DNA from 2 places in the Promicromonospora sp. NFX87 genome. Region 1 is predicted to be linked to the other one. Evidence: predicted binding sites of a transcription regulator. Region 1 holds the regulator's gene; the other holds the start of a gene.
The links. Region 1 encodes HrcA, which represses chaperone genes, less so after heat shock. Its sites were predicted from a motif close to TTNGCACTCGNNNNNNNCGAGTGCNAA; they were not measured.
Positions count from the first base shown of each region.

Region 1 (7,560 bases):
GAGCACCTCGCCGGCGGAGGGCAGCGCGAGCGTCGCCAGCCCCGCCTTCGCCTCCTCGTGCAGCACGGCCACGGTCCCGCCCGCCGCGACGACGTCGCGCGTCCGCGCCGCGAGCTGCTTGGTGCTCAGCGGAAGCTCGACGTCGGGGATGCGGCAGCGGCGGGCCTGCTTCGTCGCGGCCCGCACGGTGCTCACCCAGCGTGCGCGCGACTTCGCGGCCCGGTCCCCGCGCCAGACGACGACCGACCGCTCGGCCTGCCACGGGATGATCGCGTCCACGCCGACCTCGGTCGCGGCCTCGATGGCCATCTCGTCGCGGTCACCCTTCGCGAGGGCCTGGACGAGCGTCACGACGACGGCGGGCGCCGGCTCGACGTCCACCTCCTCGACCCGGAGGTGCACCTCGGCGCCGGCCACCGACTCGACGACGGTCCGCAGGCGCACGCCCGCGCCGTCGACGACGTCGATCCGCTCCCCGGGGCCGCGCCGCTGGACGACGCCGGCGTGCCGGCCTTCCGCGCCGTCGAGCACGTAGACCGAGCCCGCGGCGTACTCGGAGAGCGGATGGGCGGTGGACGCCTCCGCGAGAAAGACTGGCGCGCTCATGGGTGGGCGGTCAGCGCCCGCTGAGCTTGTCGCGCAGCCGCGAGAACACGCCGCCGTGCACGGACGCGAGGCGCGACTCGGGCCGCTCCTCGCCGCGCAGGACCGCGAGCTGCTGCAGGAGCGCCGTCTGCTCCTCGTCCAGGGCCGTCGGCACCTGGACCTCGATGTGCACGTTGAGGTCGCCGCGCCCGGGCGAGTGCAGGTGCCCCACGCCGAGGCCCTTGAGGGTCATGACCTGGCCGGGCTGCGTGCCCGGGCGCAGGTCGATCTCCTGGAGCCCGTCCAGGGTGTCGAGCTCGAGGACGGTGCCGAGCGCGGCCGCCGTCATCGGCACCTGGAGGGTGCAGTGCAGCTCGTCGCCGCGCCGCACGAACGTGTCGTGCGCACGCTCGCGGATCTCGACGTACAGGTCTCCGGCGGGCCCGCCACCGGGGCCTACCTCGCCCTGCGCGGAGAGCTTGATGCGCGTACCGGTGTCGACGCCGGCAGGGACGTTCACGGAGACGGTGCGGCGCGAGCGCACGCGGCCCTCGCCGGCGCAGTCGGTGCAGGGCTCGGGGATGACCGTGCCGAAGCCGCCGCAGGCGGAGCAGGGCTGGTTGGTCATGACCTGGCCGAGGAACGAGCGCGCCACCCGCTGCACGGAACCGCGGCCGTGGCAGACGTCGCAGGTACGCGCCGAGGTGCCGGGCCGCGCGCCGTCGCCGGCACAGGTGTTGCACACCACAGCCGTGTCGACCTGGATCTCGCGCTTGGCGCCGAACACAGCCTCGGCGAGCTCGAGGTCGAGCCGCACGAGCGCGTCGTTGCCGCGCCGGGCGCGCGGGACCGGCCCGGCGGGCTGCCCGCCGCCGAAGAAGGTCTCGAAGATGTCCTGGAAACCGAACCCGGCACCGAACCCACCACCGGCGCCGCCACCCGGCGCGGTCGGGTCCACGCCCATGTCGTACTGCTGGCGCTTGTCCGGGTTGGACAGCACCTCGTAGGCGCGCGCGACGTCCTTGAACCGGTCCTCGCCCACGTTGCCCGCCACGTCGGGGTGCAGCTCACGGGCCAGCTTGCGGTAGGCCTTCTTGATCTGCTCGGGCGAGGCGTCGCGCGGAACACCGAGAATCTCGTAGTAGTCGGTCACAGGTCTCTCTTTGTGAGGAGGTTTGTGGAAAAGGGGATGTCAGCTGGGCAGCACACGCGACAGGTAGCGCGCGACGGCGCGCACCGCGGCGATGGTGCCCGGGTAGTCCATACGGGTGGGGCCGATCGAGCTCAGGATCGCGACGGAGTCGCCGTCGGACGAGCCGTAGCCGGACGTGACGACCGAGGTCTCGGACAGGCCCGCCAGCCGGTTCTCGTGGCCGATGCTCACGGCAACCCCCGCGTCGTCGGTCATGTCGGTGAGGAGGCCGAGCAGGACCACCTGCTCCTCGAGGGCCTCGAGCACGGGACGCAGGCCCTGCTCGAACCGCATGCTGGAGCGCGCCAGGTTGGCCTGGCCCGTCAGTACTATGCGCTCCTCGCTCTCCTCCGCGAGCGCGGCGGTCACCACCTCGGCCACGGCCGTACCCAGCGCGCGGTGCTCGTCGGGCATCGCCTCGGTGACCCGGGCGAAGGCGGTGCCGATCTCGGTGAGCCGGTGGCCGGCGGCCGCGGCGTTGAAGCGCGCGCGCAGCTCGCCGAGCGTCGCGTCGTCCATCCCGGGGGGCACGTCGAGGTACCGCTGCTCGACCCGTCCCGTGTCCGTGATGACGACGACGAGGAGCCGCCCCTCGGCGGAGGGCACGAGCTCCAGGTGCCGCAGCCCGGAACGACGCAGCGACGGGTACTGCACGACGGCGACCTGGCCGGTCAGCTGGGCGATGAGGCGTCCGGCGCGGGCCACCACGTCGTCCAGGTCGACCGCCTCGGACAGGAACGTCTCGATGGCGCGCTTCTGGGGCACGGTCAGCGGCCGCACCTCCGCGAGCTGGTCCACGAACAGCCGGTAGCCCTTGTCCGTGGGGATGCGGCCGGCCGAGGTGTGGGGCTGGGCGATGAGCCCGGCCTCTTCCAGGGCGGCCATGTCGTTGCGCACGGTCGCCGGGGAGACACCGAGCTTGTGCCGCTCGGTGAGTATGCGGGAGCCCACGGGCTCCCGTGTCCGGACATAGTCCTCCACGATCGCTCGCAAGACATCGAGCCTGCGTTCTTCGCTCACCGCGCTCACCTCCGTCCCAGGTAGAACGTCCGGGACCTGCACCCGGGTTCCGGCCGGCGCTCCAGCACTCTCGCCAGCCGAGTGCCAATCCTACGCGGCACACGCCACAGGCCAAGTCCCCGACCCGCCACCCGTCCCCACAAGCCGGGCCCGAACCGGACGGACCCGCAGGTCAGGACGCCTCAGCCTAGTGTCCTCCCCGTTCGCGAGGGGCGGAGTAGGGCAATGCCTTAGGTGCCGTCGAACGCCTCAGCGGAACCGGCCCGGAAGATGCGGCGACCGCCCGATCCGCCGGCGGTACCTCACGGACGAACCTTGAGTCATCGCCGGCGACGGGCCGGCGACGACCAGGAGGCAACACCATGTTCGGTTTTTCCGACTTCGCCGAGTACCGCAGGAACGAGCAGGACCTCAACCGCCGGGCCGAGCAGTCCCGGGTGGCCCGCGAGCGCAAGGAGAACGCCCGCCGGAAGGCGACCGAGCAGCGCACCGCAGAGCGCACCGCAGAGCGCACCCGGCAGGCCGACGCCGCCCGCACGGCCCGGCCCCGCGTCGCCTGACGCGCGGCGCCAGACCGCGCCTGACAGCTGCCGGACAGCCGTGACCAGCGACGATGACCAGCGGACCGACCAAAGGACCGGCATGGGACGATGAGCCCATGCCGGTTCCCCGCGCCCGCCTGGTGGGTCGAGCCCGAGAGCTCGGCGAGCTCACAGCCGCCCTCGACGCGATCCGCTCGGGTGACAACCGCACGATGGTGATAGCGGGCGAGGCAGGGATCGGCAAGACGCGCCTCCTCGACGAGCTCACCTCGCACGCCGACGGCGTCGCCGTCCTCACCGGACAGTGCGCCGACGAAGGATCCGGGCCCCTCCCCTACGCCGCCCTCGCCGGACTGCTGCGCGGGATCGTCCGGACGGTGGGCCCCGAGGCAGTGGTCGCCGCGGCCGGGCCCGCGGCGGGCGCCCTGTCCGCCGTCGCACCCCAGCTCGTCGCCCCGGCGTCCGACCCTTCGGCAGGCTCGGGACAGCGCGCCGGAGCGGACCGCCTCCCCGAGGTCCTCACCAACCTGCTCGCCGGCCTCGCGGCCGAGCGCCCCGTCGTCGTGATCATGGAGGACCTGCACTGGTCCGACGACGTCACCCGCGCCGTCGCCCTCCGCCTCGCCCGCACCGCACCGCCCGGTCTGCTCCTGCTGCTCACCTACCGCAGCGACGACGTCGGACGCGCGCACCCCCTGCGCACCGTCATGGCCGAGCTCGACCGGGCCCGGCTCACGACCCGCCTCGACCTGGCCCGCCTGGGCGTCGCAGAGGTCCGGGAGATGGCGCACGACCTGCTCGCCGGCTCCCCCCACCTCCAGGACAGCCTCGCACGCGGCCAGGAGCGCGGGCGCGACGCCGGACCGGACGCCGGCCTCACCGCCGAGCCGTTCGCCGACCTGGCCGACCGCAGCGAGGGGGTCCCCTTCTACGTCGAGGAGCTGGTCGGCTTCCTGGACACCGACCTGCCCGACTCGCTCCGCGACATCCTCCTGCTGCGCTACTGGAACCTGAGCCGCGAGGCCCAGGCCCTCTGCCGGGTCGTCGCGGCCGCCGGCCCGCGCGTCTGGCACGACGTGCTCGACGACGTCCTGGCCGACCCTTCGACAAGCTCAGGACAGCGTGTCACCACTGGCGCCGGGCCGGAACCTGAGGATGCGCTGCGCGAGGCGGTCGACGCGCAGGTGCTGGTGACGACAGACATCGGCTACGCCTTCCGGCACGCGCTGGCCCAGGAGGCCGTGTACGCCGAGCTGCTGCCGGGCGAGCGCCGCCGCCTGCACGCCGCGTACGCGCGGGCGCTCGAGGGCGCCCTCGTCCGGCGTGCCCGGTCGGTCGCCAAGCTGTCGCGGATAGCGGACCACTGGTGGCGCGCCGGCGTCCTGGACAGGGCGCTCGCGGCGGCGGTCGTCGGGCACCAGGCGGCAGCGGACGGCGCCGCGTCGTCCACCGCCGTCGCGCTGGGCGAGCGCGCCATGGAGCTCTGGGAACAGGTACCCGACGCCGAGGGCGTGGCCGGCCTGCCGCACCACGAGCTGCTCCGCACCGTCGCGGAGTCGCTGCGCGGGTCGACCCGGACCGCCCGCGCCCTGGCCGTGGCCCACGAGGCGATCGCCGAGTGGCCCGGCGACGACCCGGCGGGCCTCGCCGGCATGCTCTCCGACACGGCGCTCATCGCGGGCCACGCCGGCTCGGGCGAGGGGCCAGAGCTCATCGAGCGGGCCCTCACGCTCGTGGAACCCGGCCGGGACGACGCCGTCCGCGCCCACCTCCTGATGCTGCGGGCACGCCACGCCATGCTCGACGGCCGGACCGAGGAGGGGATCGAGGCAGCGACGGCCGCCTACGAGGCCGGGATCGCGATCGGCAGCCCCGAGGTCGCGTCGGTAGCCCTGAACCTGCGTGGCGTGAGCCGGGTCCAGCGCGGTGACGCCGGCGGCTTCGCCGAGATCGACGCCGCGCGCGACGCGGCCGCGGGCGCCTGGCGAGGGCTGAGCCGGTACTACACCAACGGGTCGGACTCCCGGATCCTCGTCGGCGAGTGGGACCGGGCGGTCGAGATCGCCCAGGAGGGGGTCACGGAGGCACGCCGGCACGGCGCGTCCGAGGGCTCGCGGATCATGATCGAGGGGAACGTCGTCGAGGCCTGGATCGGGCGCGGCGACTGGGCCGAGGCGGCCGCCTGGTACGAGCGCACGGTGCCCCTCATCCACGACAGCGTGTACACCGCCTACCTGACCGAGCGCCGCGCCTGGCTCCTGATGTGGCGCGGCGACGTCGAGCGCGCGCAGGCCGAGGCCCGCCACCGGGCCGCCACCTGGGAGCGGTTCGGCCGCCTGGAGGAACAGATCCGGTCGCGCAGCATGGGCACCCAGGCGGAGCTCGAGCTGCTGCGCGGAGAGCCTGCGGCGGCGCTGGAGCGCCTGTCGGTGGTCGTCGCGCCGGACCACCCGCGCAGCCCGGCGTACGACCTCACGACTCTCGCCCTGTCGGCCCGGGCGGTCGCCGAGCTCCGGGCGACCGGCCAGGACATCGACGACGCCCCGTACCGCGCGGCGCTGGCCGAGTGCGCCCACTGGCCGACGTTCCCGGTGTGGTCCGCGGTGTTCGAGGCGGAGCTCGGCACCGGACCGTGGACGGCGGTCGCCGAGCAGCCCGGCCCCGCGCCCGCCCACCTGCGCCCGTACGCGCTGTACCGCGAGGGCGTGCGGCTGCTGGAGGCCGGCGACCGGCCCGGAGCGCGCTCGGCGCTCGGGTCGGCGATCACCGAGGCGGAGAAGATCGACGCGGGGCTGATCGTCCAGCGGGCGCAGGGCCTGATCGACCGGGCCGGTCTGAGCGGCCGTGGCGGGCCTGCCGAGACGCCCGCGCCGGCGGCGTCGTCGTCAGCGGCGGGCGGCGTGCCGGACACGCTCACCCCGCGGGAGCAGCAGGTGCTCGCGCTCGTCGCCGGGGGCCTGACCAACAGGCAGATCGCGGAGCGGCTGTTCATCTCGGCCAAGACGGCCTCGGTGCACGTCTCGGCGATCCTGCGCAAGCTGGGCGTGTCGACCCGCACGGAAGCGGCCCTCCGCGTTCCTCGCTGAGTGCTGGCCATTCGCCCTGGATGACACTCCGAACGGGCGAATATCCAGCACTCAACGGGGTGGCGGAACTAGGGTCAGCCCGTGGTTGACGATCGGTATGGACCTGATGTGCTGTCCCCCGCGTTCCCTGGTGCGCAGCGGGGGCGGAGCCGGCCGACGTCGCAGCCGATGCCCGCCGACAGCGGGCTCGTGGTCGAAGAGGTCGAGACCGGCTGGGTCGGCGCCGTCGTACGCGTCGAGAAGTCGGGCGGGATGCACGTCGTGGTCCTCGAGGACCGTCGCGGCCGCACCCGGACCTTCCCACTCGGCCCAGGCTTCTGGGTGGAGGGCAAGCCGGTGGTGCTCACCGCGCCCGTCCTGAACCGCGCACCCGCTCAGCCCACGCGCACCGCCTCCGGGTCGGTGGCGGTGCACGGCGCCAGGGCCCGCGTGGCCCGGGGCAGCCGCATCTGGGTGGAGGGCAAGCACGACGCCGAGCTGGTCGAGAAGGTCTGGGGCGACGACCTGCGCGTCGAGGGTGTGGTGGTCGAGATGCTCGACGGCGTGGACCACCTCGCCGAACGCCTCGCCGAGTTCGGGCCCGACGCCGACCGCCGCGTCGGCGTGCTGGTCGACCACCTGGTCCCCGGCTCGAAGGAGCAGCGGCTGACGGACGACGCGCTGCGCCACGTCCCGCAGGGCACGGTGCTGGTGCTCGGCCACCCCTACGTCGACGTGTGGCAGGCGGTGCGCGCCGAGCGGCTCGGGCTGGACCGCTGGCCGGTCATCGACCGGGGTACCGAGTGGAAGCTCGGCATCCTGCGTTCCCTGGGCTGGCCTGCCGAGACGCAGGCCGACGTCGCCCGCGGCTGGCAGCGGATCCTCTCCGCCGTGCGCGACTTCCGGGACCTCGACCCGGCGCTGCTGGGACGTGTCGAAGAACTTATCGATTTCGTGACCACGTCATAGGCCATCTCGTACGCCACAGCCTCTACGGTTATGGCCATGTCCGAGAACCCGCAGCAGTCGCCCCAGCCGCCTGACCAGCCGCAGCAGCCCGGCCCGTCGCCGCAGCAGCCCCCCGCCTACGGCTCGCCCCAGCCCGGCCAGCCGCCGCACCAGGACCAGCCCGCGCCCGGCCAGCCGGTTCAGCCGC
Region 1 is NZ_CP183413.1:1,232,103-1,239,662, reverse strand. It holds gene ACNYC2_RS05485 (16S rRNA (uracil(1498)-N(3))-methyltransferase) at 1-606, opposite strand, end outside; gene dnaJ (molecular chaperone DnaJ) at 617-1,738, opposite strand; gene hrcA (heat-inducible transcriptional repressor HrcA) at 1,778-2,797, opposite strand; gene ACNYC2_RS05470 (hypothetical protein) at 3,160-3,357, shown strand; gene ACNYC2_RS05465 (helix-turn-helix transcriptional regulator) at 3,456-6,425, shown strand; gene ACNYC2_RS05460 (DUF3097 domain-containing protein) at 6,507-7,373, shown strand; gene ACNYC2_RS05455 (DUF4870 domain-containing protein) at 7,410-7,560, shown strand, end outside.

Region 2 (7,560 bases), 1.6 Mb from region 1:
GGTGGAGCTGCACTTCGGCGTGCCGATCGACCCGTCCCGCCAGATCGCGGCGGGCACCAAGCCCGCCCAGGCCCGCCGCGAGCTGACGGAGCAGGTCATGCAGTCCATCCAGGCGATGAGCGGCCAGGAGCGCGCGGACGACTGACCCGCCCGACCTGTCAGACACACAGGTCACTCGGGCGACCTGTGTGTCTGACACCGGGTCAGAGGCGCGTGATGCGGACGGCGTCCGCGACCACGTACGCCGTGCCCTGCGTCCAGCGGCTGACGGCCACGACCTGACGGGTGCCCGCTGTCATCGCGTAGGTGCCGAGCGAGAGCCAGGCGCCGCCACCCGTGGACTGGTCCACCCGGACGGTCGACGAGCCGGTCCCCGTGTAGACGATGAACGGCGTGGACGTGTTGTAGCCCTCGATGCCCGGGAACCAGGCCTCCACACGGTACGAACCGTCGGACGGGATCGTCGCCGAGAACGTCGCCAGGTCGCTCACCTCGGCAGGCGTCGCGTAGCGGTAGCTCGCGCCGTAGCGCTCGGCCGAGAAGGACGACGTCAGCCACGACCCGCCCGCCGCGAACCCCGCCGACGTGTTGTCGACGACGACCGACCAGCTGGAGCCCGCCAGGGCAGCCGCCACCTCCGACCGGAGCTGCGGCAGCATCGAGTACAGGACGTCGCCCGGGCAGGCCGTCGCGGTGTAGTCCCGGTGCCCGTAGATCTGCGTCGGCGCGATCCCGTACTGGTCGCAGATGTAGGCGCACAGCTCGACCAGGCGGCTCCACAGCTGCGCCGGCGGCGTGGCGCTCGTGTACGTGCCCTGGTTCTCGATGCCGATGGCCTGGCTGTTCTGCCCGGGGGCGTGCGCGCCCACCACCGTTCCGCTGCCGCTCTGGAGCCGGGCGAGCGAACCGTGCCGGCCCTCCATCACGTACCCGCCGCGGCTCACCGTGAGGTGCTGGCCGGTGTCGACCCAGCCGTTGTCGAAGTGCCACTGCTGGATGTCGCGGGCGATCTGGTAGCCGGCGGCCTGCGAGTAGTCGGTGACGTTCGCCGATGCCGTGTGGTGGATCAGGATCTTATTCGGGTTGGTCGAGACCGTCTCGATGGTGCCCCGGGCGGCAGCCGCGCCCCAGGTGCTACAGCCCGCGATGACCGGCGCGGCGACCTCCACGCCCGCTAGAGCCCCGCGGGGAGCGTCGGCCGGCGCCTCCGGGTCGGGCGCCAGGGACTGCCAGGCGTCGGACGCCCGCGGCGCCGGGACCCCAGCAGGAGCAGCACTCGCGGGTGCCGCCATGGTCGCGCCCGCGGCACCGATGCCGAGGACGACGGCGCCGCGCAGCAGATCGCGCCGGTCGAGCGAGCCACGGCTGTCGTGGTTGTCGTGGCTGTGGTCGGTGGAGCTGGGGACGTGTTCGTGCACGGGTGCCTCCACGGGTCGGTCGCACTGGTACGGGCCGAATTCCTCCGTAGTATCGGCCACCGCACATCCCCCCGACACATCACATCAGGGCCATACCCCGCACGCGATGCCTCCCGGTCCCCGGCCTCCCAGACGTGTCAGACGCCCAGGCCACCGGAGTGACCTGGGCGTCTGACAGGTGAGGTTTAGGACTCGATCGTCTGCGACGCGCCCTGGCCGATCGACGTCGCGCTGCCGGTGTGCGACACCTCGACCTTGCGCGGCTTCGCGTCCTCGCTGACCGGGATCGTCAGCGACAGCACGCCGTCGGCGTACGAGGCCGAGATGCTGTCGAGGGCGAGCCCGCGGCCCACCGTCAGCTGCCGTGCGAACGTCCCCGCGGGCCGCTCGCGGACCAGCCACTGGGCTTCGCCGTCGGACCGCTGCGTGCGCTCGGCGCGGATCGTGAGCGTCCGGTCCTCCACCGACACGTCGATGGTGCCGGGGTCGACGCCGGGCAGGTCCATCGACAGGACGTAGTGGTCACCCGTGCGGAACAGGTCCATCGGCATGCCACCGGACTGCCGCGCGTTGCCGGCGAACGTGCTGAACAACCGGTCCATCTCCTGGAACGGGTCCCAGTAGGTAGCCATCGCGCATCACCTCCTACAACGGTGCGGCCCTGGCCCCTCCAGGGCCGCAGCGATCGACGACGGGGCTGGCCGCCGTCCGGCTACACGTCAATTCTGGCACTCTCACTCTGAGAGTGCCAAGCCCCGGAACGCCCCCGATCGCTCCCGGCGAACATGCCCGGAGCGGCCTCCGTCAGGCCGCCGCGCGGCCGATCAGCCCCACGCGTTCGAGCAGGTCCAGAGCCGGCCGGTGCTTGTTGAACGTGTAGACGTGCACGCCGGGGGCACCGGCGTCGAGCACGTCGCGCGCGAGCGTCGTGGAGTACTGGAGGCCGCGCTCGTGCTGGGCCTCGGGGTCGACGGCGCCGTCGGGTCCCGTGAGCCGGTCCAGCTCCCGCAGGAGGCCGGCCGGCGCGGCCACACCCGTGAGCTCCTCGACGCGGCGCAGACGACGGGCCTCCGTGGCGGGCAGGATCCCGGCGAGGATCGGGATGGTCACCCCCGCCGAGCGAGCCGACTCGACGAACCCGGTATAGGACTCGACCTGGTAGAAGAACTGGGTGATCGCGAAGCTCGCGCCGGCCTCCTGCTTCTCCAGGAGCCGCCGCACCTCCTGCTCGCGGGTGGTGCCGGCCCCGGGATTTCCGTCCGGGAACGTCGCGACGGCGATGGTGAGCGGGCGGGCGGCGGACCGCAGGGCGGTGCTGGCGTCCGCCGCACAACGACGTTCGTCCACCTGCCGCAGCAGCCGGACCAGGTCGATGCTGGAACGCACGTCGTCGTCCGCGGGGCGCCAGTCCGGCTCGTCACGCGGCGGGTCCCCCCGCAGGGCGAGGAACGACCGCACCCCGGCGTCGAGGAACTCGTCGATCACCTCGGACACGTCCTCCCGGGACGCGCCGACGCAGGTCAGGTGGGCCACCGGCAGCACGGGCGTGCCCCTGAGCAGCGTGGCGAGCACCTCGCGCGACGTCGCCCGGTCGCCGCCCGCGGCGCCGTACGTGACGGACACGAAGTCCGGGCGGGCCGCCACGAGGCGCTGCGCCGTCTCCCAGAAGTTCGGTGCGGCGTCGGGCCGACGTGGTGGCATGAGCTCGAACGACACCGTGGGGCGGTGCGGGTGTACCTCGGCGACCATGGCTGCTCCATCGAACCTGGCGTGAGCACCTTACGTCCTCACGCCACGGCCTCGAGGCAGGAAGTCGGCAGGTTGCTGCGGTGTCAGGGAGCCAGGACTCTCGACCGCTCTGGATGGGTTCGCCACCATGCTAAGCGAATGTCCACCACTGGGACAGAATTCGTCCGACGGTCGAGACGACCTGGCTCACCGACCGTGCGGCGCCGAAGACGCTCGCCTACTTCACCGAGCCGGCCACCAGGCCGCCCACGAGCCGCTTCTCGATGGCCATGAACAGGATGACCACGGGCACGATCGCCACGATGGACACCCCGAACACGTAGTGCCACGACGTCTCGTACTGGCCCACGAACTTCGTCAGCGCCACGGACAGCGGCTGGTTGCCGGCCGTCGACAGCAGCACGAGCGACGCCGCGAACTCGTTCCAGGACGCGACGAACGTGAACACCACGGCCGTCACGATCCCGGGCCACACCAGAGGCAGGTTGATCTTCGTCAGGACGGTGAACGTGCCGGCGCCGTCGATCTGCGCGGCCTCGTCGACCTCCTTCGGGATGCTCGCGAAGAAGCTGTGCATGATCCAGACCGCGAACGACAGGTTGAACGCCGCGTTGACCAGGATCATCGCGGCCCACGTGTCCAGGATCCCGAGGGCGATGAACTGGCGGAACAGGCCCGACGTCAGCACAGCGGGCTGCACCATCTGGGTCACGATCACGAGGAACAGGAACACGAGCCGGCCGGGGAACCGGAACCGCGCCGTGTAGTAGGCGGCGGGCAGCGCCACGGCGAGCACGAGCAGCGTCGCGCACAGCGAGATCACCAGGGTGGAGATCAGGTTCTGCAGCAGCGGCGTCTCGGGCGTCGCCCACATCGTGACGTAGTTCTCCCAGTGCCACTCCGTGGGGAAGTAGGTGGGATCGACCGACCTGATCTCGGCCTTGGTCTTCACCGAGCCGAAGAACATGATCAGGTACGGCAGCATGAACACCACCAGCACCACGAGGCCTGCGAACATGCGCAGCAGCAGGGACCCGATCGGTACCTGGTCCGCTGTGTACTTCCGTACGCGCTTCCGGTTGTCCGACGGCGGCGGGGTCGCCTTGCGCGGCGCGGTCGCCGAGGCGGTGGTCACGGTCATCAGACCTCCTCGAGGGGGCGGACGACCCGCACGTAGATGGCGACGATCCCGATGACGACCAGGAACGCGATGACGGACAGCGCGCTGGCCAGGTCGATCTGCCGCTGGTTCTGCATGTACTTGAAGATCATGGTCATCACGGTGTCGGCGTCGTAGCCGGGGATGGACCCCGTCATGACGCGCAGGATCGGCAGCGAGTTGAACACGTTGATGATGTTGATCAGCACCGCCACCGACACCGCACCCCGCAGCTGCGGGAGCACCACGCTGAAGTAGGTCCGCAGGCCGCTGGCACCGTCGAGGCGCGCGGCCTCGACGGTCTCGCCGGGCACCGTCTGCAGGCCGGCCAGGATCGTGTAGGTGGTGAACGGCAGCGACACGAACACGGCGACCACGATGGCCCACGCGAACGCGGTCTCGGGGTGCCGGGTCCAGCCGTAGCCCTCGGGGGTGTCGATCAGGCCGATGTCCACGAGGAACGAGTTGATGATGCCGAAGTACGGCTCCAGGCCGTAGTGCACCACCAGCGTGGTCATGACCACGCTGGCGGCCCACGGCACGATCACGGCCATGCGCACCAGGCGACGCCCGGGGAAGGCCTTGTTCAGCAGCGCCGCGAGGGCGAGCGACCCGAGCAGGGTGAGGCCCACGACGACGACCACCCAGATCACCGTCCGCCCGAGGATCGGCCAGAAGTACTGGAAGCCGACCACCGTCGCGAAGTTCGCGAGGCCTACGCCCCCGTCGTCCACGCCGCTCTGACTGATGTCGCGGGTCGAGTTCCAGAACATCAGGCCTACCGGGAACAGGACCACGGCCGCAATGAGTGCGACCGCGGGCCCGATCCATGGCAGGGCCTTCAAAAGGTCCTTCACCAGGGTTCCTCGTGCTTTCGTTCAGCGTCGAGTGTCGTCGACGCGTGCTTGCTCGGAGCGGTCAGCGCCAGGCGTCAGCCGGCGTCGACCTGTTCCTGGATCTCGGCGAGCACGTCCTCGGCGGACTTGTCGCTGTCGAGCTGACCGAAGAGGGCCTTGAACGCGGAGTCCGCCGCCGACCAGTCCGGGTTGGTGCTGGGGTAGAACTGCGCGTCCGGCAGCACCTCGAGGAACGGGGCGAGCGCCTCGTCGTCGGCCAGCTGCTCGGAGCCCGAGAGGGTGGTGGGCAGGAAGCCCTCGCCCTGGACCCACGGGACGTACACGTCGGCGGTGTAGAGGTAGTCGAAGAAGGCCGTGATGGCCTCCTGCTTGTCACCGTCGTTCTGGAACGCCATGAGGTGGTCGGCCACACCGAGCGTGAACGGGCTGCCGTCCTCGGTGGGGATGGGGTGGATCGAGTACTCGAGGTCCGGGTTGTCCGACTCGATCTGGCCCACGCTCGGCGGCAGACCGATCTGCATGCCGATCTTGCCCTGGACGAAGATGTCGAACAGCGGGCTGCGGTCGGTCGCACCGGCGTCGGCCTGGGTGGCGCCCTCGTCGATCATCTTCTTGATGAACTCGGCGCCCGCCACGTTCTCCGGGGTGTCGATCGTGATGGCCTCGGAGTCACCGAAGGTGCCGCCGCCGCCCCAGAGCCACACGGCCGCCTCGGCCTGCGCCTCCTCGGAACCGAGCGGCATGCCGTAGCCGGCCACGCCGCCGCCGAGCTCGGAGACCTTCGTGGCGGAGTCGAGCAGCTCGTCCCACGTGGCGGGGACCTCGGCGCCCGCCTCCTCGAGGAGCGCGTCGTTGACGAACAGCGCACGGGCCGAGGCGATCCAGGGCAGGCCGTACGTGGTGTCGCCCACCGCGGCGTTCTCCAGGAACGTGGGCTGGAAGTCGGCGTAGGTCTCGTCAGAGGTGACGTCCTCGACCGGGTAGAGCAGCTCGTCCGCGGCGAAGCCGGCGAAGGGACCGCCGTTGTAGATGTCCGGCGCCTCGCCACCCTGGATCTTGGTGGCGATCACGGACTCGAGGTTGTCCCACGACTCGACCTGCAGGTTCACGTCGATGTCCGGGTTGGTCTCCTCGAACCCGGCGATCACGTCCTCCCACAGGCCCTGGGACGCGTCGGAGTAGCTGGGGACCAGCAGGTCGAGGGTGGTCGCACCGCCGTCCGCGCTGTCGTCCGACCCGGACCCGCCGAACCCGCAGGCCGTCAGGCCGGTCGTCGTGGCGAGCGTGATCACGAGGATCCCGCCGAGCCTCCTGTACTGCGCCATTGCTACTCCTTGGGCTTGTCCTGCTCGTTCGTGGTGCAGGTCACGTTTTCACTTGCCCCGTAATCTGTCAAGGGTTCTAACAAACCTGTGACATAGGGGTAACAGCGTGTCCCGAGGCGGCCCGCGAGGCCAGTGGAGACGCCAAAAAGAGGGCCGCAGCACATGGCTGCGACCCTCTTTCGGCACGTCCGGGGCCCGACGGTGGAGTCGGCCGGAGGCCTCGTGCGGTCAGCAGCCGCACCCTCCGCCGTTGCTGCCCTGCTCGATCGCGCCGTACCGCCTGACGGTCTGGTCGCTCCCCGCGTACCGGAGCTCCCACGCCCCCTCGCGGGCCGACACGTCAGTGGAGATGGTGCCGTCGGGGCCCACGGTGAGCGTGCGCACGAACACGGGCTTCTCCTCCCATTCGAGGGAGCCGTCCGGGTCGTGGTAGAGCCGCACCGTCGTGTTCCGCACCGGACTCCACGAGGGGGCGCCGTCGCTGCTGATGCGCAGCCACGTGAACTGGGCAGTGATCCGGGACGGCCGTCCGTCGGTCGCCGTGGGATGCGTGATCTCGCCCTGGAAGCGCACGTCACGCCGGAGCGAGATCTTCTTGGCCTGGTCGACGTCGACGTGGTGCAGGACCAGCCGTCCGTCGGGCCGCTTGACCGCCGCCGTGTACTCGATGCCCACGTGATGGAACCCGGGCCTGATGCGCTCGGGGAGCGGGACCTCCACGGACGCGTCGCCGTCGGCGTCCAGGGTGACCGGGAACCGGCGCACCTGGGTCTCGCCGACGCCCTGGAGCGTGACCACACCGTCGAACGCACGGAGCTGGCCACCGGTCCAGCGCAGGTCGAGCCTGTACCTGAATTCCACGGGCTCGATCCGGGTGCTGGTCGCCATGATCGTCTGGCCGTTCGCGTCCATGCGGGTCGTGATCACTGTGTCGTCACGCTCGCTGGCGTCCACGAGCGGGAGCGCCGCCTGCGCCGCCGGAGCGGCGACGAGGCCGGTGGCGAGCAGCCCGGCAGCGGTAGCCAAGGCCACCAGGCCCCGGCGAAGGATGG
Region 2 is NZ_CP183413.1:6,183,951-6,191,510, forward strand. It holds gene ACNYC2_RS27650 (lysophospholipid acyltransferase family protein) at 1-145, shown strand, start outside; gene ACNYC2_RS27655 (N-acetylmuramoyl-L-alanine amidase) at 204-1,418, opposite strand; gene ACNYC2_RS27660 (Hsp20/alpha crystallin family protein) at 1,604-2,050, opposite strand; gene ACNYC2_RS27665 (methylenetetrahydrofolate reductase) at 2,223-3,167, opposite strand; gene ACNYC2_RS27670 (carbohydrate ABC transporter permease) at 3,385-4,308, opposite strand; gene ACNYC2_RS27675 (carbohydrate ABC transporter permease) at 4,308-5,183, opposite strand; gene ACNYC2_RS27680 (extracellular solute-binding protein) at 5,258-6,508, opposite strand; gene ACNYC2_RS27685 (hypothetical protein) at 6,737-7,540, opposite strand.
Region 2: a site for HrcA is predicted at 2,144-2,170, ahead of ACNYC2_RS27660 (Hsp20/alpha crystallin family protein). Genes of this name have one in related genera too.